DNA from 4 places in the Actinomadura sp. 3N508 genome. Region 3 is predicted to be linked to each of the others. Evidence: riboswitches for the same ligand, from Rfam matches in the RefSeq annotation. Region 3 holds a riboswitch; each other region holds the start of a gene.
What was found. A riboswitch is a leader RNA that binds a small molecule or an ion and turns the genes downstream of it on or off. The one in region 3 is predicted to bind cyclic di-AMP.

Region 1 (5,060 bases), on a different contig from region 3:
AGTACCACCATTGAGAGCGCCCCGGCCAGAAAGGCGGTCTCCGGCACAATGTCTGCGGAATGGAGGTGGGCTACGTGGCTGGATTGGGGGGATCGCTTGAGCGTTCCATCATGGACGTGCTCTGGGACGCGTCCGGTCCGCTGCGGGTTCGTGAGTTGCTGGCCAAGCTGAATGAGAACAGCGACAAGGCGCTCGCCTACAACACGGTCCAGACCGTCGCCGAGCGGCTGGCGCAGAAGGGACTGCTGCAGCGCACCCAGGACGGGCTGGCGTTCCGCTACTCCCCCACGCGCGCGCGGGAGGAGTACGCGGTCGAGCTGATGCTCGACGCGCTCATCGAGTCTCCCGACCACGGAAGCATCCTCGCCCGGTTCGCCGAGAGCGTCCCACCTGAGGACGCGCGTCACCTGCTGGAAGCCCTACGCCGCCGCACGGCCGACTCCGAGGACGGGTGACAGCGTGATCTATCTCGTGATCGGCCTGGTCTCCACCGCGGCCCTGCTGGGCTGCCTGGCGGGGCCGGTCCTCGCTCGGGTCGGGCGTCCCGCCGCGCACCCGGTGATCGCCATCGCCTGTTGGGTCGCGGCTTTGGCCGGGACGGTCATCGCCGGTGTCGGCGTCGTCGCGGCGGCTTTGCTGGCGCCGCCGGCGCCCGGTCATGGCGCCCTGGAGTGGTTGCGGGGCTGCCTTCCGCATCACCGGGACGAGGCGATCATCATGGCGGCGGCCGCCAGCCTGGTCCTGCTGGTGGCCTGCTGCGCCAGAGTGGCGCACGGTCTGCCCCGGGTCGGACGTGCGGTGCGTCACCGGCGCCGGCATCGGGAGATGCTCCGGCTCGTCGCCACCGAGCATGAGGGGCATGAGGACGTTCTCGTCCTGGACCACCCCGTTCCCGTGGCCTATTCGCTGCCTGCCAGGCGAAAGGCGATCGTGGTCAGCACCGGTGCGCAGGAACTCCTCAGCGCTGAGGAGTTCGACGCGGTCCTGGTGCATGAACGAGCCCACGTGCGCCAGCGTCATCACGCGCTGCTGCTCATGCTCGATCTCGTGCACGCCCTCCTGCCGTGGCCGCCCACCGTCCGGCGGGCGAAGAAGAACCTTCCGCTGCTGCTGGAGATGGCCGCCGATGATGCGGCGGCGCGGGCATGCGGCAGGCGGACGCTGGTCGACGCCCTGCACCGGCTCGCGGCGACACCGGGGGTAGCCGGCGCTCTCGGCGCCGCGGGCCCGTCGACGGGAGGGCTGGCGGAGCGCGTACTGCGGCTGGAGACCACCGAGGTGAGCAGACCGCGCCGGGCCGCCAAGGCCGCCGCTTCCGCCTTCGTCACGCTCGCCGTCGCCGCTCCCCTCGCCGCCGCGACCGCGACGATCGCGGAACTGTCCCACATCTGCTGAGACCGCTGGGGCGTTTTGTCGTCATCGACTACTTGGGTGGCGAATGAGGCCACTATCTCCTACGCTTCGTAGGAGGTCGTAGCGAGGCGTCCCCGCCGGGGACGGCGACGGCCGCGCCGAAACTCCCGGATCCACAGGGTCCGGGGAACCGGGGAACCGTTTCTCCACCTGGGGTGAATCCGCTCCCGCGAGCGGCAGGGCGACTCCGGCCCGAACCCGGCAGCTCACCCGGTAGGCGGTACAGGAGAGGACACCACATGCAGCGACGAGCTGCCGGACACCTGACGTCGGCCCGCCGCCGGGTCATCACGGGCACGGCCTGGACGGCGTCGATCGCCCTGTCCGCGAGCCTCCTCGCTCCCCCACCGGCCTCTGCCGAGCCGCAGCCGACCCGCAAAGAGCTGACCGAGCAGCAGAAGAAGCTCGCCGACGACGCGGAGAAGCTCAGCGAGCAGTACAACGGATTGCGCGTACGGCTGCAGCAGGCCCAGCGCGCCGCCAAGGTCTCCGAGGCCAACGCCGCGCGCCAGAAGAAGGCCCTCGACGAGGCCCGAGCCCACATCGTCAGGCTCGCCGCCGACAGCTACAAGAACGGTCCTGCGGACCCGGCGGTCGCATTCGCCTCCGCCGGTGACCCGCAGGCCGTCCTGGACAAGTCGGCCACCCTCAACTACTTCGCCCAGCGGGACAGCATCCGCCTCACCCAGCTGCTGCAGACGATGCAGGCCGCCGAACACGCCCGCAAGTCCGCCGAAGCCCGGACGAGGCAGGTCCGCGAACTCACCGACCAGGCCAAGAAGAAGCACAAGGAACTGCAGGCCAAACTGAAGAAGGTCGAAGCCAAGCTGGGCTTCGGCCCCGGCGCCCGCACAGGTGCGGGTCCGGCCGTGAACGTCGACCCGGGCGGCGCCTCGGCCAAGGCCATGGGCGCGGTCCGGGCCGCCTTGAGCCAGCGCGGCGTCCCGTACTCCTGGGGCGGCGGCAGCGCGTCGGGCCCCACCTACGGCACCGCGCAGGGCGCCAACATCAGGGGCTTCGACTGCTCAGGACTGACGCTCTACGCCTACGCCCAGGTCGGCATCAGCCTCCCCCACTACACCGGCAGCCAGTTCACCGCCGGCACCCGCGTCTCGCAGAGCCAGCTCAGGCCCGGCGACCTGGTCTTCTTCCACAGCGACCTGCACCACATGGGCCTGTACATCGGCGGCGGCAAGATGGTGCACGCCCCGCAGACCGGCGACGTCGTCAAGATCAGCTCGATCTCCGGCCGCCCCTTCGCCGGTGGCGTCCGCGTCGCCTGATCACGTCTGATGCGGCCGATGACCCGAAGAGCGCGTGACCGGCCCGACTTCGGAGCAGGAGTGGGGCGGTTGAAGCGGTCACCGGAGCGCTGCCGACGAGCCTTGAAGCTGCCGGTCGGTCTGCTCCTGCTCCTCTGTGTGCTGGCGATGCACGGCTTCCAAGCGTCGCCGAGCCCGCGCGAGATGGCCGGAGTCGCACTGGCGGCGACGAGCCCCGTTCACGACGCGACGATGAGCGCGGCTGAGAATGCCGTGCCGTCCGCGGCGAAGGCCGTCCATCAGCCCTCGGGTAGAGATCATCCAGGTGGTCAGCACCAGGAACATCCGGGCGGTCAGGTCTGCCTTGCGATGCTGGTCCTGATCTCGTTCTTCGGAGCGATCGTCGCGCTGCTTCTGCGCGGGCCGGTGACCGTGGCCCGGCGTCTCCTGATCAGGGTCCGGATCCCGCTGGTGGGCCGGCCGCCACCGAGACCGTTCCTGCACCGGTTGAGCGTGTTGAGGCTGTGACAGGCCATCGGCGCCTTCATGGCACCCAGTTCCCTGACGTCACAGACTTCGACACGGAAGGTTCTCCATCATGAAGCGCGCTTTCGCGCTCGTCGCCGTCCCGGCGCTGACCATCAGCCTGGCCGCCTGCGGCGACAACGGCTCCGGCGACGGCAAGGACCCGATGGCCGGTCACTCGATGCCGACCAGCGCGTCGCCGTCCGCCAGTGAAGGCTCGCGGGGTCGGCACAACGAGCAGGACGTCATGTTCGCCCAGATGATGATCCCGCATCACCGCCAGGCGATCGAGATGGCCGATCTCGCCGTCACCCGCGCCGCGTCCCCCAAGGTGAAGTCCCTCGCCGCGGACATCAAGAAGGCCCAGGACCCGGAGATCAAGCAGCTGTCCGCCTGGCTGACCGGCTGGAGATCGTCCGTGCCCGCGCCCGGGACAGGCGGGACGGGCCACATGGGCCACGGCGGCATGGACGGCATGATGACCGACCAGGAGATGAAGGATCTGCAAGGCGCCCAAGGCGCGGCCTTCGACAAGACGTTCCTGGAAATGATGATCAAGCATCACCAGGGTGCCGTCACGATGGCTAAGGCCGAGCAGTCCTCCGGGCGGTTCCCGGCGGCCATGAAGTTGGCCGGGGACATCGTGTCCACCCAGACCGCCGAGATCACCAAGATGCAGAACCTGCTCAAGCAGTAGGTACCTCGCGCAGCAGCTCATGAACGGGCGAGGCCGCCGCGCCTCGCCCGTTCCGTCTGCGGTACTCGTTGGATGGGCAGGCGCGGAACAAAGGGTCTTCAGGCATTTCGCCTGGTCCGCGTCGTTCTCCGGCAGGCTGGGATCGGGCCGACGGTGCGCCGCCCGTGCGGACATCCGGCGAGTGACCTGACAAGCAAGATTCGAGCCGGTCCGCCCCAGGAAGAGTCACTAGGCGTGTTGCTCGACGTCGATCTCCGCGCGGAGGCCCCGCGGATTGACCCGCTGAACGCCGTGCTGGCCGCTCTGTTCGTCCTGCCTTTCTGGTCGGATGGCTGGCCGGTGCGCTCGTGCGGGCCGCGTGGGCGGTGCTGAGCACGACATGGGCGACGCCGACCGTCGGGTTCCGGAGCGCGCGGGGTGCTGGCGGGAACGAGCCCGGCTGATGGACCTGGTCGAGCAGGTCGCTGAATTTCTCAAGCGGTTCAGATCGTGACGTACGTCTTGTTTGACCTCAGCTCGAAGAATCGGCCGATCCGACTCCAAAGCCAGCCGCACGGCCCGCTCCCGGAGCTCCTGAGGGTACTTACGTGGTGCTGCCATCGACGGTCATTCTCCTCCCTGCCAGCCAAGATCATGACTGGCTTGAAGGACGTCATCGAACCCGGGGCACCTCAGTCCTCCCGGGCCCGTCCGTGCGCGGCGGCGTTCGTCGCTTTGCATGACGCGCCAGATGTGGTCGGTCAGGCGGCGTTTGGCTTCCTTGGGGGTCTTGCCTTCCGCGATCTTGCGGTCGTAGTAGGCGCGGCCAGCGGTGTGGCGCATGCGGATCTGGATGACGGCGATGGTGTGCAGCACGGCGTTGAGCTGCCGGTCTCCGCTGCAGGAGAGCCGGTGGCGGGCTCTGCCGGCGCTGGCGATCTCGATCGGTGCGGTGCCGCAGTAGCTGGCGAAGGCGGCAGGGGGTGGGGAAGCGGCCAGCGCGTCCGGTGCGTGCGATCAGCCGGGCGGCCATCACTGGCCCGATCCCGGGCGTGTCCATCAGCGTGCTGCCCGCCTTGGTGACGGCCTGCTGGAGCAGTTGAGCGTTGGCGGCCAGTTGCTCATCCAGCCGGTGGATGTCGGCTGCCAGGTCCTTGGCCAGTTGCTTGCGGACGTGCTCGACC
Region 2 (5,060 bases), on a different contig from region 3:
GGCTCGTGCGGGACCTGTTCGGGCGGGGCCGCGACGAGCTCGCCGGGCGGCGGCTGCTGCAGACCGATCCCGGCGCGGTGCTGAGCGGGCTGTTCGACGACTACGTGGAGGTGCTGGAGAGCGGGGAGCCTATGGAGCGTTCCCTGAGCCAGTACACGACCGCGCAGCGCGGGCTCTCCAGGTCGTCCCGGATGAGCGTGCGCTGCGTCGCCGTGCCGACCGGCGTGTGCGTGACCTGGCGCTACCACGAGCACGAGGACCGGGTCAGGCGGCGGCTGGAGCGGGTCGAGCGGCTGGCGCTGATCGGGTTCGGAGAGTGGGACCTGGCCACGGGCGAGGCGGCCTGGACGCCGCAGATGCTGGCCAACTACGGGCTCGACCCGGACGAGGTGCCGCCGATGCCGCACGACCTGCCGAAGGTGGTGGCCGACGACGACCTCCCGCTCGTCGAGGAGGCCGTGCAGACGATGTTCTCGCGCCGGGAGCCGGTGGAGGCGGAGCACCGCGTGACGGGCCGGGACGGGGCGCCGCGGCACCTATGGGTGTTCGCCGAGCCGGTGCTGGCCGAGTCGGGGCTGCCGGTGTCGATCAACATCGTCTCGCAGGACATCACCCGGCGGCGCGGGGTGGAGCGGGCGCTGGCGGAGACCCGGCGGCAGATGCTGAAGCAGCAGGAGCGGATGGCGCAGGAGCGGCGGGTCGCGGTGACGCTGCGCCGCGCGATCCTGCCGGACGAGGACGAGGTGGAGCAGCTGCCGGGCCTGCGCATCGCGATCCGCGCGCTGGCGGCGGAGAGCACCGCCCGCATCGGCGGCGACTGGTTCGCGACCCGGGTGTTCCCGGAGGGCCGGTCGCTGTTCGCGATCGGCGACGCGGCCGGGCACGGCCTGCCCGCGGCGGCGTCGATGGCGCGCACCCGGAACGGACTGCTGGGCCTGACCTGCACCAAGGAGCCGCCAGGACGGCTGGTGGGCTGGCTGAACGAGCTGGTCAGCAGCATGGACCCGCCGGCGACGGGCACCGCCGTCATCGCCCAGTTCGATCCGTACGGGCGCGTCCTGGAGTGGACGTGCGCGGGGCATCCGCCGCCGATCCTGATCCGGGACGGGCGCGCGGTGCCGATGGAGGTCGTCCGCGATCCGATGCTCGGCGCGGTGCCCGACTGGGACTACATGACGATCACGACCCGGCTCAGCCCCGGCGACATGCTCTTCCTCTACACCGACGGCCTCGTGGAGCGCAGGGACGCCGACCTGGACGAGCGCATCGACCGCCTCACCGGCATCCTGCGGGACTGCGCGACGCAGCCCGAGCGGATGCTGGACGACGTCCTCGCGCGCATGGAGCACGACAGGGCGGCCGACGACACCACGATGTTCGCCCTGCACGTGGAGTGACCGGCACCACCGCTGACCTGCGATCATCGCCCTGTGTGATGTGCGCCTCACCCGGATGGGCCGGAGGGCCCTGACGGGGCGGGGCGGGCCGCCGCCGGGCGCGTGAAATGGATCTTCTTTACCATTTGATCGGCGACCGGTAAGCCCAGGTGGCAAAGGGCTGAGAGGCAGTTCCATAAAGATCGGGAACACGCCCGGCCCTGGTGGTGTTGATGCTTCCTTGAGAGGGCTTTGAACCGGCCGGACCGAGTTTTGTGCCTGGTTTGCTTTCCTTGACAAGGTTGGTACCTTCTTACCGAATCACGCAACGCACTCCATGCGTTGCCACCGGCCGTGCCAAGCGCGGCCGAGGATCGCGGAGCGGATGCCGCACGCGATGCGCGCCCGTCGAGGCGTGCGCTCAGATCAAGATCAGTCACTGAGATCTATCCGTATGCGCCGCGATGCGGTGCGAGGCCGAGTCCGTCCTGGTCCACCCGACCGGACGGAGCCGGGGACCCAAGGTTCCAGGGGTGAATCGGCGCGTCCTAGAGCCGCGCCGTAGGGCTGCTTCCATGCCCGAATCCGTCAGCTAACCCGGTAGGCGTCATGGGAGACAAGGAGATTCCCCGCATGACCGGTCGTTTCGATCGACTTTCCCTGAAGACCCTTACGTCCGAGGACAAGGCCGTCGGCGTCGCCGTGGGCGCCGTCCTCGCGGGAGCCGTCGGGCTCGCGGTCGTCAACCCGCTCACCGGCGGCGCCGTGGCCGAGGCCCCGGCCCAGGCGGCCGCGGCCGCCGAGAAGGCCGGCGTGCCGGTCAGCGCCCCCAAGGCGAAGAACGCCGGGACGCTCTCGGCCAACGAGGCCCGCGCGCAGGGCTACAAGGTCCCGCCGCGCGCGGTCAAGCCCGACGAGGTGATCAAGCTCGCGCAGAAGCAGGTCGGCATCTCCGAGGGCAAGGGCGGCATGACCAAGTTCCACAAGTGGTACGTGTCGACCCCGCACGCCGCCGCGACCGCCGAGCGCGACGGAGGCTTCTCCGTCAAGGACTACAACGGCGCGCAGTGGTGCAACATGTTCGTCTCCTGGCTCGGCGCCCAGACCGGCGTGAAGAACATGGGCTGGGACGCCTACACCGTCCAGCACGCCAAGTGGTTCAAGAAGACCGACCGCTGGGGCAAGTCCGCCAAGCCCGGCGCCGTGGTGTTCTTCGACTGGGACAAGGGCTCGCGCGGCAAGATCGGCGACATCGACCACGTCGGCCTCGTCGTGAAGGACAACGGGAACGGCACCGTCAACACGATCGAGGGCAACACCGAGAACGCGGTGAACAAGAAGACCCGCGACAAGTCCGAGATCGTCGGCTACGGCTACCCCGACTACGCGTCCTGACCCTCCTGACGCGGTACCGGGCGTCTGCCATTGCGGCGCCGTCCGAATCATTTGATCGGGGTCGCGTGAACCGCGTGATCTGAAAGACGTCATCCGAAGGCGTCCGGTTTCGGCCGGGCGCCTTCCGACGTTCCAGGGACGCTCTCCCATGCCGCCGCCGAAGATGGGTAAAGCCAAGCGTTGACAGGCTTTGATCGTTCTTGGACCTCATCACGGCGTTCCGGGAAAGGAACCCGTGCACGCGTCCGGTAAGGGGCCCGGGACGCGCGGGGGAGGGGGGACCCATGCGGGTGCGCCCGGACGTCACCGTCGTCGTGATCGCCTACAACGACGTGCGGCGGCTGCCGCGGGCGGTCGCCTCCACGCTGGCGCAGTCGCTGGGCGGCGTCGAGACGGTGATCGTCGACGACGCGAGCACCGACGGGACGGGCGAGGCCGCCGACCGGCTGGCCGCCGCGCATCCGGGCCGGGTCCGCGCCGTCCACCTGGCGTCCAACTCCGGCGGCTGCGGGCGGCCCCGCAACGCCGGGATCGAGGCGGCGGCCGGACGGTACGTGATGTTCCTCGACAGCGACGACCTGCTGGACAGGCACGCCTGCCTCAACCTGTTCGCCGCCGCCGAGGACGCGGGCGCCGACCTCGCCTCCGGGCTGTGCGACCGGATCTTCCTGGACGTGCCGCCGGGCGCGAAGGGACGCATCCGCCCCTGGTTTCCGTGGCTCTACCGGCGAAGGGCCGTCTACGGGCCACTGCGGGAGCACCCCGATCTCCTCTACGACACGCTGTCGACCAACAAGGCGTACCGGCGCGATTTCCTGGACGAGCACGGCCTGCGCTTCGTCGAGCAGCTCCACTACGAAGATCTTCTGTTCACCGCTGAGGCGTACCTGGCGGCCGGACGGACGGCGCTGATCCCGCACCGCGTCTACAACTGGCTGGTGCGGGAGCGCACGCCGGCGCCGTCGATCTCCAACCGGCGCGCCGACCTGGCCAACTTCGCCGACCGGCTGGAGATCCACCGCCGTATCGACATGCTGTTCGCGCTGCGCGGCGCCTACGACCTGCGCCTCGCCAAGGACGTCAAGTTCGTCAACCATGATCTTGGCCTCTACCTGCGCGAACTGCGTGACCGGGATCCGGGCTATAGGTCGCGTTTCCTCGACCTGGCGGCGGGCTACCTGGCCGAGCTCGATCCCCGGGTGTTCGAGGAGGCCCAACCGCTGCCCGCGATAGCCGCGTACCTGATCCGGGAGGGCGATCACGCGGCCGCGCTCGCCGCCGCCGAGCACGGCGGCGCCGTCAAGCGGCCCGAGCTGCGCGCGCAGCTCGTGGAGCGGGACGGGCGGGTGTTCTGGGGCACGAGCCGCCCGCGCGGGACGCTCGGGCGCCGCATCCTCGACGTCACCGACTTCGGCTTCCACCTGCGGCCGCTCAAGGACCTTCGCCCGGCGAACACGGTGACGCGGCTGGAGGTGCGGGGCGGGCGCGTCCGGATGGCCGGGCACGTGCTGAACCCGCTGGGCCGGATCCGTCCGGACGCGAAGCTGTCGGCCATTCTTGAGTTCGGCGACCGGCGGCGCCGGGCCCGGAAGGGGCGGGTCCGCGCGGCCGTTTGGCACGAGGGGGACCGGCTCGCCTGGCGGGCCGAGTTCGATCCGCGGCGGCGCATCCGGCCGGTCGGGTTCCTCGATCCGGTCTGGGACGTGCGCCTCCGCGTCCGGGTGGACGGCGAGGACGTGGTCACCCGGCCCGGCGAGGGCCCCGGCTCGCCGCCGCTGGGCGGTGTCGAGCTGCCCGTCCGGCCCCGGCTGACGCGGCTCGCCGCCGACCGGCTCCGCTCCTACGTCACCGCAGGCGGGCATCTGGCGTTCTTCCTGGAGACGGGCTCGCCGTGGGCGCGGCTCGCGGGGGCCACGGCGCGGCGCGCCGCCACGTCCCCGGCCGGGCGGCTGGCGTGGCGGGCCCTGGGGCTGCGGGCCCGGCGGACGGAGAAGGCCGTCCGCCGCACGCTGACGTCCCGCAAGACCAAGATCGCCGTGTTCAACCGCGTGCTCAGCCGGCTGCCCGTCCGGCACGGCCTGGCGGTCTTCGAGAGCCATATGGGCAGGCATTACTCGGACAACCCCAAGTACATCTACCGGGAGCTGCGCAGATCGGGGCGGCCGGTGGACGCCGTGTGGTCGTACGCGTCGTCCCCGAAGGGCTTCCCGCGAGACGCGAGGCTCGTGCGGCGCGGGTCGTGGGCCTACTTCCTCGCGCTCGCGCGAGCCCGGTACTGGATCGACAACC
Region 3 (5,060 bases):
CGGCGTCCCACTCGTAGACGATCGAGCCGCCCGGCGCGACGGCCGAGTCCGGGTTCCGGCCGACGGCGCCCCCGTCGGCGGCCATGACCCGGTGCCCGACGCCCTTGGCGTGGATCCCGGCCCGCTGCCGCAGCTCGTTGCGGAACCGGACGACGACCCGCTCGCCGACGCGCGCCCGCAGCACCAGCGGGCGGACGAGCGGATGCGGGTCGGGAAGCAGTTCCGGGTGCTCCAGCGGGTCGGGGAAGGGCGTCGGAAAACTGTCCCTGACCTTGTTGAGCTCGGTCTCGTGCTCGGCTAGCGTGAAGATCATTCCGTTGCGGTCGTGGTCGCCGTGCGCGTCGAAGACGATGGGAACGTGCAGCGCGACGACGTCGTACACCCTCTTCACGGGCATCTGTGAATTCCCCCTGAAACTCCCGTTGTCTCGGCGGCCGCCGGCCCTCTGCCGGCGGCGGCCATCGGCCTGCGCGGGGTGTGCGGGGTTTGCGAGCTGCGCGGGGCGTGCGGGGTTTGCGGGGTCCACTGCGCGGGATGCGCGAGGTGCTGACAGGTATGACGAACTGGGCAGTCAAGATGTTCCGCCCCAATCTGGTCAGCGTCCATCCAGTGCGCGCGGCGGCTCTCGGCGAGTGCCGAAAACGCGGTAAGGCCCGGCCTTAAAGGGCTTAGAAAACGCAATGTTAATTGTTAATAAGACGCAAAGGCAAAGTGTTGACCAAGTCAGCGCGACCCGAATACCCTCTCGGATGATTCTCCAGACCGAGAGAATCGCCATTGACGTGTTGACGTCAAAGTCACCGCAAATCCGCTGGTAAAACCACCGGCGCGATGCGTGTGCGGCGAAGGCGTCGACCACGAACCCCCTGAGAGATCCGACCCATGAAGAACGCCACACGTACGGCGATCGCGGTGGGCGCTGCCCTGCTCCTCCCCATGCTGGCGACCGCCACCACCGCCTCCGCCTCCATCGATCCCCCCGCCTCCGACGCCGCTCCGGTGCCCAGCAAGGTCACCATCGGCGTCGAGACCATCAACGGCTCCGGCTGCCCCGCCGGCACCACGAAGGTCACCCCCTCGCACGGCAACACCGCCTTCACCGTCACCTACGAGAAGTACGTGGCCTGGGCGGGCGACAACGCGCCGTCGACGGATTTCCGGAAGAACTGTCAGCTCAGCGTGCAGGTCGACGCGCCGGAGGGCTACACCTACGCGGTCGTCGGGATCGAGTCCCGCGGCTATGCCCACCTCGAGGCCGGGGCCACCGCGATCCGCCGCACGAACTACTACTTCCAGGGCAACTCTGAGTCGCAGACCGTCACGCACACGCTCAAGGGCCCGTTCGACGACGACTGGAAGTTCGCCGACAAGACCGACTCCCAGGGCCGGGTCTACAAGCCCTGCGGCAAGGACCGCAACCTGAACATCAACACCGAACTGCGGGTGGACAAGGGCGACTCGACCAAGTCCAGTTTCATCGCAATGGAATCCGCGCGCGGGAACTCCGTCTACCACCTCGTGTGGAAACGCTGCGACTGATACCCGGCGGACCGAAAAGGCGAGCCTGATCGGATGGTCGCCATCTGATCACGCAACGTCGCCGAATTCGGACAGATCATGAACCGGAGGGGGAGGCGCCCGCGCCTCCCCCTCCGGCCGCCTTGACTCGCGCATGCGAACGCCCGGCCGAGGGGTACCCGGCCGGGCGTTGCCTTGCGTTATGTGAGTTTCTTCGGGCGGTAGGCCTTGTACTCGCTGCCGGAGTCAAGGCCGTAGTCGCGCTCCCGGTAGTCGGTGCCGTACCGGCCCCGCTGCTCGTACGCCCAGTAGGACGTGCGCTCCTTGTTCGACCACTTCTCGAAGATGACGACGTGGCGCGTGGTGTTGGTGCCCTGGGCGTCCATGACGAGGTCGCCCTTCTTCAGCTCGTCCATGGTGATGCGCTCGGTGTACTCGGACGAGGTGAGGCCCTGGGTGTTGGGGCCCGGCTTCTCCAGCCCCAGCGTCATCGAGACGAAGCCGGAGCAGTCGGCGCGGTACCCGTTGTGGCTGCGGAGCTGGCTGTAGCGCACCCGGTCGCCCGTGCCCGGGTTCCAGGTCTTGGCCCGCTCGATCACCTGGGACCGGGCGTCCAGCGTGGTGGACTTCTTGGCGTCGGCCTTCTTGCGGGACGCTTCCGGCGCGCCCTTCTGCTGGCCGGGGAGGACTCCGACGGCGGCGACCTGGTCGCCGGCGCGCGCGCCGGAGCCCGGGTCGGAGTCGGACCCGATCGACGCCTGCGCGGTGCCCGCGACCACGCCGAAGAAGGCGAGGCCGAACAGCGCGCCGGTGGCACGGGGTCCTAGGGGAAAGCGGTTCTTGGAGTGCTTGCCTGTCAAGGGGTCTCCTTGGCTTCCAGGACGCCTACCGGGTTAGCTGACGGGTTCGGACGTGGAAGTCGTCCTTCGACCTGGGGGCAGGCCGATTCACCCCAGTGCAAGATGTGGGTCCCCGGCTCCGCGCGACGGCGGACTCGGCGTTGCCGCTGCGATCCTGAGGGCATGACGGCCCATCCGCGGGACCCTTGTGTCCCGCGTGCGAAAGAGCGGCGCTGATGGTGCGGCGCCCCAGGAGGGGGCGCAGCTCTGCGAACCGGTCCTGGTTTCGCTCAGCGCCCGCACGTCGGCGTGCGCATGGCCGGGCTGAGGAACGGGGTCTCGGGGAGACCGCACGGCAGGACCGTCACGAGACGACGCGTGGGTCGCGCCGCCGCCACCCCCGTCCGGCGACGCCGTCCGGGGGACCGTGTCCGGACGGACACGGTGCGGCAAAACGCCTGGCGGGCGCCTTGATGAGCGACAAGCTACTCCGTACCCCAATAGAAGGCAAACCCGGACAAAATCAACAACACCCCAGCTCAGCCCCCACCTCAGCCACGGCTGCGGGTCGTGCGGCCGGAGGCGCCCCGCGCCGGAGGTCGCACGACCCGACGACGCGGGCGACCGGAGCGACGCCGCACACGCCCGTCACGGGCACGGCAGACCGCAGGGGCGGCATGAGGATCGCCTGCGTCGCGACGGGGGTTCTAGGGGGTCGCCCCCCTGGGCTAACAGGGCGGGGCTAGGGCGGTGATGCCGCGGGCTTGTGCCACTGCGTTTGCGGCCCATGCGCCTGACTGCGGGCCCGGAGGGAAGTGGGTCGTGTGGTGGAAGCCGGGGCCGGTGACGGAGACGGTCACGAAGCCCAGGTAGCGGCGCTCCTTCATCAGCAGGAAGAGCAGGCCCAGCAGGCAGAACCAGGCGAAGACGATCGCCAGGACGATGGCCACCACCGGGATTCCCTCGGTCACCTGGGTGGAGTCCTGGATGGTCCAGGTGGCGCCGTGCAGCGGGTAACTCCCGTACGGGAGGATGACGTGCGTGCCCGTCAGCGAGATATCGCCGATTTGCAGCAGGACGGGGTCGGCTCCGCCGTGTGGAATCGGATACATCCACTCACCTCTGTTCGAATGAGGTCCGTCGCCGTGAGTGATGGTCCCACGCTATTGCGGTCAGTAACAGGGGCTGCGCTTGATCACGTTTGAGTTGCGGAGCGATCAGCCGTCCTTGTCGGAATTGGGGTGCTTTCGTAGATTCTCGTGGGAACGGGGGCCCTGTTCCTCGCGGCGCCGTCATTCGTCACCGGCCGAGACCCGGTCCGGAACGGGTATGCGCCCCGATCTCCCCGAGGAGACGCCCATGACCGAGGTCAATCGCCGTGACCTGCTTGCCGGAGCCGCGGCCTTCGCCGGATTCGCCACCGTCGGGCTGCTGCCCGGCACCGCCGCCGCCGCGACCCGGCAGCGCCCCGGCGCGCTGCTGCCGCCCTCCCTCACCACCGGCGACAAGGCCGTGGTCGCCCGCATCGACGTCCGCCGGGCGCTGAAGCACCTGAAGGTGCTCAGCGACGGGATCGGCTGGCGCATCGCCGGGACCGAGTCCGAGCACCGCGCCGCCCGCTACATCGCCGGCGTGCTGCGCGACCTCGGCTACAAGGTCGAGCTGCAGCCCTTCCCCGTCGCGGACAAGAACCTGGCGGAGATCCGCGCCAGGGGCGAGCGGCTCTGGCAGTCCAGCGCCTCGCTGCAGGGCGCGACCGGCGAAGTCCGCGGAACCGTGCTGGACGTGGGCAAGGTCGTCGAGGTCCCGGACGACGCGGACGGCAGGCTGGTGGTGTTCGACCGCATCCCCGGCAAGGAGACCGACCAGGCCAAGGCCGCCGCGGCCGCGGGGGCCAAGGCGGCGCTCATCATCAACGCGCGCTCGGACACCTTCCCCGAGCGCAAGCCCGCCTCGTTCGCCCCCGCCCTCGCCGAGCCGGTCGCGATCCCGGTCCTCGGCCTCGCGGGGTACCACGGTGAGCGGATCCGCGCGGGTGCCGAGCGGCTCTCCATCGAGGTCACCAAGCACACCGGGATGACGTCGTACAACGTCCTGGCGGAGCGGAAGGCGACGCTGCCCAACCCCGACGGCAAGGCCGTCATCGTCAGCGCCCACTACGACAGCGTTCCCGGGTCGCCCGGCGCCAACGACGACGGCAGCGGGACGGTCCTGTGCCTGGAGCTGGCGCGCGTCCTGCGGCGGCTGCCCACCCAGCAGGCGATCCGCATCTACCTGTGGGGCGCGGAGGAGAACGGCCTGATCGGCTCCCGCTACTACGTGAAGGGGCTGGACGAGACCGGCGTCAAGCAGATCACCGGCTGCTTCCAGAACGACATGGTCGCCACCAGCCACCCGCCCGCGGAGACGTACTGGCTGCTGTCCGTGGACGGCAAGGACAACACCACCACCGCCGCGGTGAACGCCGCCGCGGAACGGCTCGGCTACGTCGACCAGACGCAGGGCCCCACCGCCCGCGGCTCCAGCGACCACGAGGCCTTCTTCGAGCGCGGCATCGCCGCGGGCAACTTCAGCTGGCGCGGCAACGAGGCGCCCAGCCAGCTGGAGCCGATCTACCACACGCCCGAGGACACGATCGCCCAGAACATCAGCCTGAAGCGGCTCAAGGTGTCGATGGAGATCATCGGCTGCGCCGCCTACGAG
Region 4 (5,060 bases), on a different contig from region 3:
TCGCCCCCGCAGGACCAGTACTCTCCCCCACAGGACCAGTACTCCCCGCCGCCGCAGGAGCAGCCGTACCAGCCGCCGCAGGACCAATGGGGCGCACCACCGCAGCAGCAACAGCAGCAGCAGCGCGACCAGTGGGGCGCTCCGCAGCCGGGGCCGGGCGGTGACCAGTTCGGCGCGCCGCCGCCGCACGGAGGCCAGCCGCAGCACGGCGCGGGCCAGCCGCCGATGCCGCAGCACGGCCGCGAGGCGACGCTGCTGCCGCCCGACCACAACCAGGGGCGGCAGCCCGACGGCACGGCGTTCATGTGCCCGTACTGCGAGGCGGTCCTGCCCAACCCGAGCGCCGCGCAGTGCGACTCGTGTCTGCGCCCGCTGCCGCAGAAGGGCACGCCCACCCTGCGCGTGATGTTCCCCACGGGCGAGCTCAAGGTCTCCGTCGGCCAGCATCTGGTGCTCGGACGGGACGCGGGCCAGTCACCGGTGGCGTCCACGTTCACCCAGTACGACAACGTGTCGCGGCGTCACTCGACGGTGTGGCTCGACCCGTCAGGGACGGCGTGGGTGCGTGACGAGGGCTCCACCAACGGGACGTTCGTCAACGGCGAGCGGCTCCCGCGCGGCGTGGAGGCCCCGCTCCGCAACGGCGACCAGCTCCGCCTGGCCGCCGACGTGACCGGCACCGTCCAGCTGAACTGACGGCGACAGCGATAAAAGGGGGCGGCCCCGCGGTCATGAGAACCGCGGGGCCGCCCTTTTGACGTCGCTGTCTATGCCGTCGCTGTCTCCGATCAGCTGGCGCGCTTGGAGCGGGCGCGCATGCGTTCGCGCTCCTTGGCGTCCAGGACGACCTTCCGGATGCGGACGGCGCCCGGCGTGACCTCGACGCACTCGTCCTCGCGGCAGAACTCCAGCGCCTCCTCCAGCGACAGCAGCCGGGGCGGGGTGAGCCGCTCCAGCTCGTCGCCGGTGGACGAGCGCATGTTCGTGAGCTTCTTCTCCTTGGTGATGTTGACGTCCATGTCGTCGGACCGGGAGTTCTCCCCGACGATCATGCCCTCGTACACCTCGGTGGTCGGCCCGACGAAGAACGTGCCGCGGTCCTGCAGGTTCGTGATCGCGTACGCGGTGGCGGCACCGGAGCGGTCGGCGACCAGCGACCCGGACGGGCGCGTCCGCAGCTCCCCGAACCACGGCTCGTAGCTCTCGAACACGTGGTGCGCCATGCCGGTGCCGCGCGTCTCGGTCATGAACTCGGTGCGGAACCCGATCAGGCCGCGCGCCGGGACGAGGAACTCCATCCGGATCCAGCCGGTGCCGTGGTTCGTCATGTGCTCCATGCGGCCCTTGCGGACGGCCAGGAGCTGCGTGACGGCGCCGAGGTGCTCCTCGGGGATGTCGACGGTGAGCCGCTCGACCGGCTCGTGCTTCTTCCCGTCGATGATCTTCGTCACGACCTGCGGCTTGCCGATCGTCAGCTCGTAGCCCTCGCGGCGCATGTTCTCGACGAGGATCGCGAGGGCCAGCTCGCCGCGACCCTGCACCTCCCACGCGTCGGGACGCTCCGTCGGCAGCACCCGGATCGACACGTTGCCGACCAGCTCCCGGTCGAGCCTGTCCTTGACCATCCGGGCGGTGACCTTGGTGCCCTTCTCGCGGCCGGCCATCGGCCCGGTGTTGGTGCCGACGGTCATCGAGATCGCGGGCTCGTCCACGGTGATCAGCGGCAGCGGGCGCGGGTCGTCCGGGTCGGCGATGGTGTCGCCGATCATGATGTCGGGGATGCCGGCGATCGCGATGATGTCGCCGGGGCCCGCCGCCTCGGCGGGCTTGCGCTCGAGCGCGTCCGTCATCAGCAGCTCGGTGATCTTGACGCGGTCGACGCTGCCGTCGTGCCGGAACCAGGCGACCTGCTGGCCCTTCTTGATCGTTCCGGCGTGGATGCGGCAGAGCGCGATCCGGCCGAGGTAGCTGGAGGCGTCGAGGTTGGTCACGTGGGCCTGGAGCGGGGCGTCCGGGTCGTAGGCCGGCGCCGGGATCGTGCCGGTGATGACCGTGAACAGCGGCTCCAGGTCGGGGCTCGCGGGCATCTCGCCGTCGGCGGGCTTGTCGAGCGAGGCCCGCCCCGCCCGGCCGGACGCGTACACGATCGGGAAGTCGATCTGGGCCTCGTCGGCGTCGAGGTCCATGAACAGCTCGTACGTCTCGTCCACGACCTCGTCGATGCGGGCGTCGGGACGGTCGGTCTTGTTCACCACCAGGATCACCGGCAGCTTGGCCTCAAGGGCCTTGCGCAGCACGAACCGGGTCTGCGGGAGGGGGCCCTCGCTGGCGTCCACCAGCAGGACGACGCCGTCCACCATCGACAGCCCGCGCTCGACCTCGCCGCCGAAGTCGGCGTGGCCGGGGGTGTCGATGATGTTGATCGTCAGCCCGCCGTGCCTGACCGCGGTGTTCTTCGCGAGGATGGTGATCCCCTTCTCGCGCTCCAGGTCGTTGGAGTCGAGCACGCGGTCGTCGACGTCCTGGTTCTCGCGGAAGGCGCCGGACTGCCAGAGCATGGCGTCGACCAGCGTCGTCTTTCCGTGGTCGACGTGAGCGACGATCGCGACGTTCCGGAGGTCGTCGCGCGTGGAGATGGGCATGCGGGCTCGCCTTGCGTGAGAGTTCGGGATCCGCCGCTGACACACGGCAGCCCCCATTCTACTTGGCTCGGCATACCACCCATCCCGGGCGATCGGCGTCCCCCACCCCCGATTGGCCAACTTTGCTGATCCTTTGTAATGTGCCCGAGGTCCGGCCGTCTGGAGCCCCATCCCCTCGGGGCTGCGGCCGGAGCGCCGAATCTCCCGACCGCGGGAGAACCGGGGACCCATAACCCCTGGGGTGAATCGACGCATGTCGTAGGGCGACTCCTGGCCCGAACCCGTCAGCTAACCCGGTAGGCGCGCGAGGAGAGGAGAACACCGGCTTGGCACCGGATCCCCACCGGCGGCGCCGTATCACGCCCGCCGCCGCGGCGACCATGCTCCTGATCGGCCTCGGCGCCACCGCGCCCGCCGTCGCGCACGCCGCCCAGCCGTCCGGACGCGGCCTGCCCGCCGCCGCACCGACCCCGGCCCCATCCTCGCTTCCGACGACGGAGAAGGGCCTGCTCAAGAGCCTGGACGCGCTGAACGAAGAGGCCGAGATCCTCACCGAGAGGTACAACAAGACGCGCGTCGAGCTGGGCAAGGCGCAGAAGGCGCAGAAGGCCGCCGCACAGCAGGCCGCGACACTGCGCGTCCAGGCCGCGCCGGCCCGGGAGCGGCTCGGCCAGCTGGCCGCGGCGAACTACATGTCCGGCTCCCCCGACATGATCTTCGGCGCGAACGGCTCCCCGGAGGGCCTGTCCGACCGCGCCTACCTCGCGCAGAACCAGACGACCGCCGTCCAGGCCCTGCAGAAGCAGATCGACCGGGCGGACACGGCCCAGCGCACCGCCGAGGCGAAGATCGCCCAGGTCGAGCGGGCGGCGGCGGACGCGGAGAAGGCCCGCCAGGCCGCCAAGGCCAAGGTGGCGGAAGTCACCAAGCGCCTCGACAAGCTGACCACCACGCACGTCCGCGACCCGCGCAGCGGCCTGCGCGCCACCGTGAAGGGCTCCGGCCTCCCCGCCAAGATGGCCCGCAAGGCGCTCACCAAACTCGGCGCCCCCTACGTGTGGGCCGCCGCAGGACCGAACTCCTTCGACTGCTCCGGCCTGGTCGTCTGGGCCTACACCAAGGTCGGCAAGCCCGGCCTGCCGCACTACACGGGCGACCTGTACGGCCTGGGGACGAAGGTCTCCCGAAGCGAACTCCGCTCCGGCGATCTGGTCTACTTCGGCGCCGGCCTCCACCACATGGGCATCTACCTGGCCGACGGCAAGTACCTGCACGCCCCGCAGACCGGCGACGTGGTGAAGATCTCCAAGCTCTCCGACCGCTCCGACTACGCGGGAGCCAACCGAATCGGCTAAGAGCCACAAGAACGTACGAGGCCCCTCCTGCGGCGCGGTAGGAGGGGCCTCGTGCTGTGTTTATTGCATTTCTCTCCTCCTTCGGGCCCTGGGGGCCCTCCATCGTCGAGAAAAGCACGCGATCGCTGGCATCGCTCCGTCTCGCCTGGCGGCTCGCTGCGCGATCAGGTTCTCGCAAGCTCGAACCTGCCTTCGGACGCGATCGCGAGTGTCGAGGTTGTTGCGGGGTTGCGGTGATGGCTGGGCGCCGTTATCCCGAGTAGACGTTCAGGTCTCTAGGAGGCCCTGGGTGGCTAGGGCATCTATTACTGGGAGGTCGCCTGGGAGCCAGGGGACGTCGTAGAGCTCGTTCTGGGTGAGCCAGCGGAGGGCCAGGTGTTCTAGGGCGCGGGGTTCGCCTTCGACTATGCGGGCCGTCCAGACGCGGAGGACGGCGCGTTCGCTCAGGTGCCAGTCGGTGCCGATCCTGCGGGTCAGGCGGACCTTGATGGCGAGTTCCTCGTGGCACTCGCGGATCAGGGCGTCCTCGTCGGACTCGCCCGGGTCGACCTTGCCGCCCGGCAGTTCCCAGCCGCCCGCCATGTGCGGCGGCTCGGCCCGCTGCGCGGTCAGCAGCCGGCCGTCACGGATGATCGCCGCGCCAACGACCACGAGCACGATGCCGACCAACCCCTCTCGGTGCTATTTCGCGGCGGCGGCCTCGACCTGCCGCGTCGCCTCTTGGACGATCTTCTCCAGGTGGCCGCCGTGCGCGCCGCGCCAGTAGAGCTGGCCGCAGTCGGCGCAGCGGCCGTAGACGTCGTAGCTGCGGCGGGTGCCCGCCTCCAGGTCGCGCTCGATCTCCTGCTTGTCTACCTGGACGAGTTCACCGTTGCAGGCGGTGCAACGGGTCCAGGGGCGCAGGGCGGGCGCGAAGCGGTCCAGGACGTCGCGGAGCTGGTCGTCGGGGCGCGAGCCGCGGACGTAGGCGCCGAACCACAGCGCGCGGCGGCGGAGCAGGCCGCGGTCCTGGGTGAGCAGGACGCGGCGCTCCTCGTTCGCCTGGACGACCAGCGCCGGGTCG

Region 1: another riboswitch for cyclic di-AMP. It lies ahead of ACH34S_RS41550 (NlpC/P60 family protein); the one in region 3 lies ahead of ACH34S_RS26405 (NlpC/P60 family protein).
Region 2: another riboswitch for cyclic di-AMP. It lies ahead of ACH34S_RS11280 (CHAP domain-containing protein); the one in region 3 lies ahead of ACH34S_RS26405 (NlpC/P60 family protein).
Region 4: another riboswitch for cyclic di-AMP. It lies ahead of ACH34S_RS34130 (NlpC/P60 family protein); the one in region 3 lies ahead of ACH34S_RS26405 (NlpC/P60 family protein).

What each region holds. Positions count from the first base shown of each region.
Region 1 covers NZ_JBIRAX010000024.1:16,228-21,287, forward strand. The annotation lists gene ACH34S_RS41535 (DUF4396 domain-containing protein) at 1-14, shown strand, start outside; gene ACH34S_RS41540 (BlaI/MecI/CopY family transcriptional regulator) at 60-455, shown strand; gene ACH34S_RS41545 (M56 family metallopeptidase) at 460-1,395, shown strand; cyclic di-AMP (ydaO/yuaA leader) riboswitch at 1,509-1,649, shown strand; gene ACH34S_RS41550 (NlpC/P60 family protein) at 1,653-2,696, shown strand; gene ACH34S_RS41555 (DUF6153 family protein) at 2,799-3,203, shown strand; gene ACH34S_RS41560 (DUF305 domain-containing protein) at 3,274-3,897, shown strand; gene ACH34S_RS41565 (transposase) at 4,504-4,875, opposite strand; partial or broken gene ACH34S_RS41570 (transposase) at 4,850-4,936, opposite strand; gene ACH34S_RS41575 (transposase) at 4,998-5,060, opposite strand, start outside.
Region 2 covers NZ_JBIRAX010000003.1:39,668-44,727, reverse strand. The annotation lists gene ACH34S_RS11285 (PP2C family protein-serine/threonine phosphatase) at 1-1,397, shown strand, start outside; cyclic di-AMP (ydaO/yuaA leader) riboswitch at 1,842-1,999, shown strand; gene ACH34S_RS11280 (CHAP domain-containing protein) at 2,010-2,771, shown strand; gene ACH34S_RS11275 (CDP-glycerol glycerophosphotransferase family protein) at 3,056-5,060, shown strand, end outside.
Region 3 covers NZ_JBIRAX010000007.1:440,397-445,456, reverse strand. The annotation lists gene ACH34S_RS26415 (multicopper oxidase domain-containing protein) at 1-397, opposite strand, end outside; gene ACH34S_RS26410 (DUF4360 domain-containing protein) at 883-1,539, shown strand; gene ACH34S_RS26405 (NlpC/P60 family protein) at 1,719-2,378, opposite strand; cyclic di-AMP (ydaO/yuaA leader) riboswitch at 2,386-2,528, opposite strand; gene ACH34S_RS26400 (hypothetical protein) at 3,086-3,469, opposite strand; gene ACH34S_RS26395 (M20/M25/M40 family metallo-hydrolase) at 3,717-5,060, shown strand, end outside.
Region 4 covers NZ_JBIRAX010000012.1:75,324-80,383, reverse strand. The annotation lists gene ACH34S_RS34140 (FHA domain-containing protein) at 1-696, shown strand, start outside; gene typA (translational GTPase TypA) at 789-2,642, opposite strand; cyclic di-AMP (ydaO/yuaA leader) riboswitch at 2,826-2,961, shown strand; gene ACH34S_RS34130 (NlpC/P60 family protein) at 2,969-3,997, shown strand; gene ACH34S_RS34125 ((deoxy)nucleoside triphosphate pyrophosphohydrolase) at 4,265-4,654, opposite strand; gene ACH34S_RS34120 (Mut7-C RNAse domain-containing protein) at 4,679-5,060, opposite strand, start outside.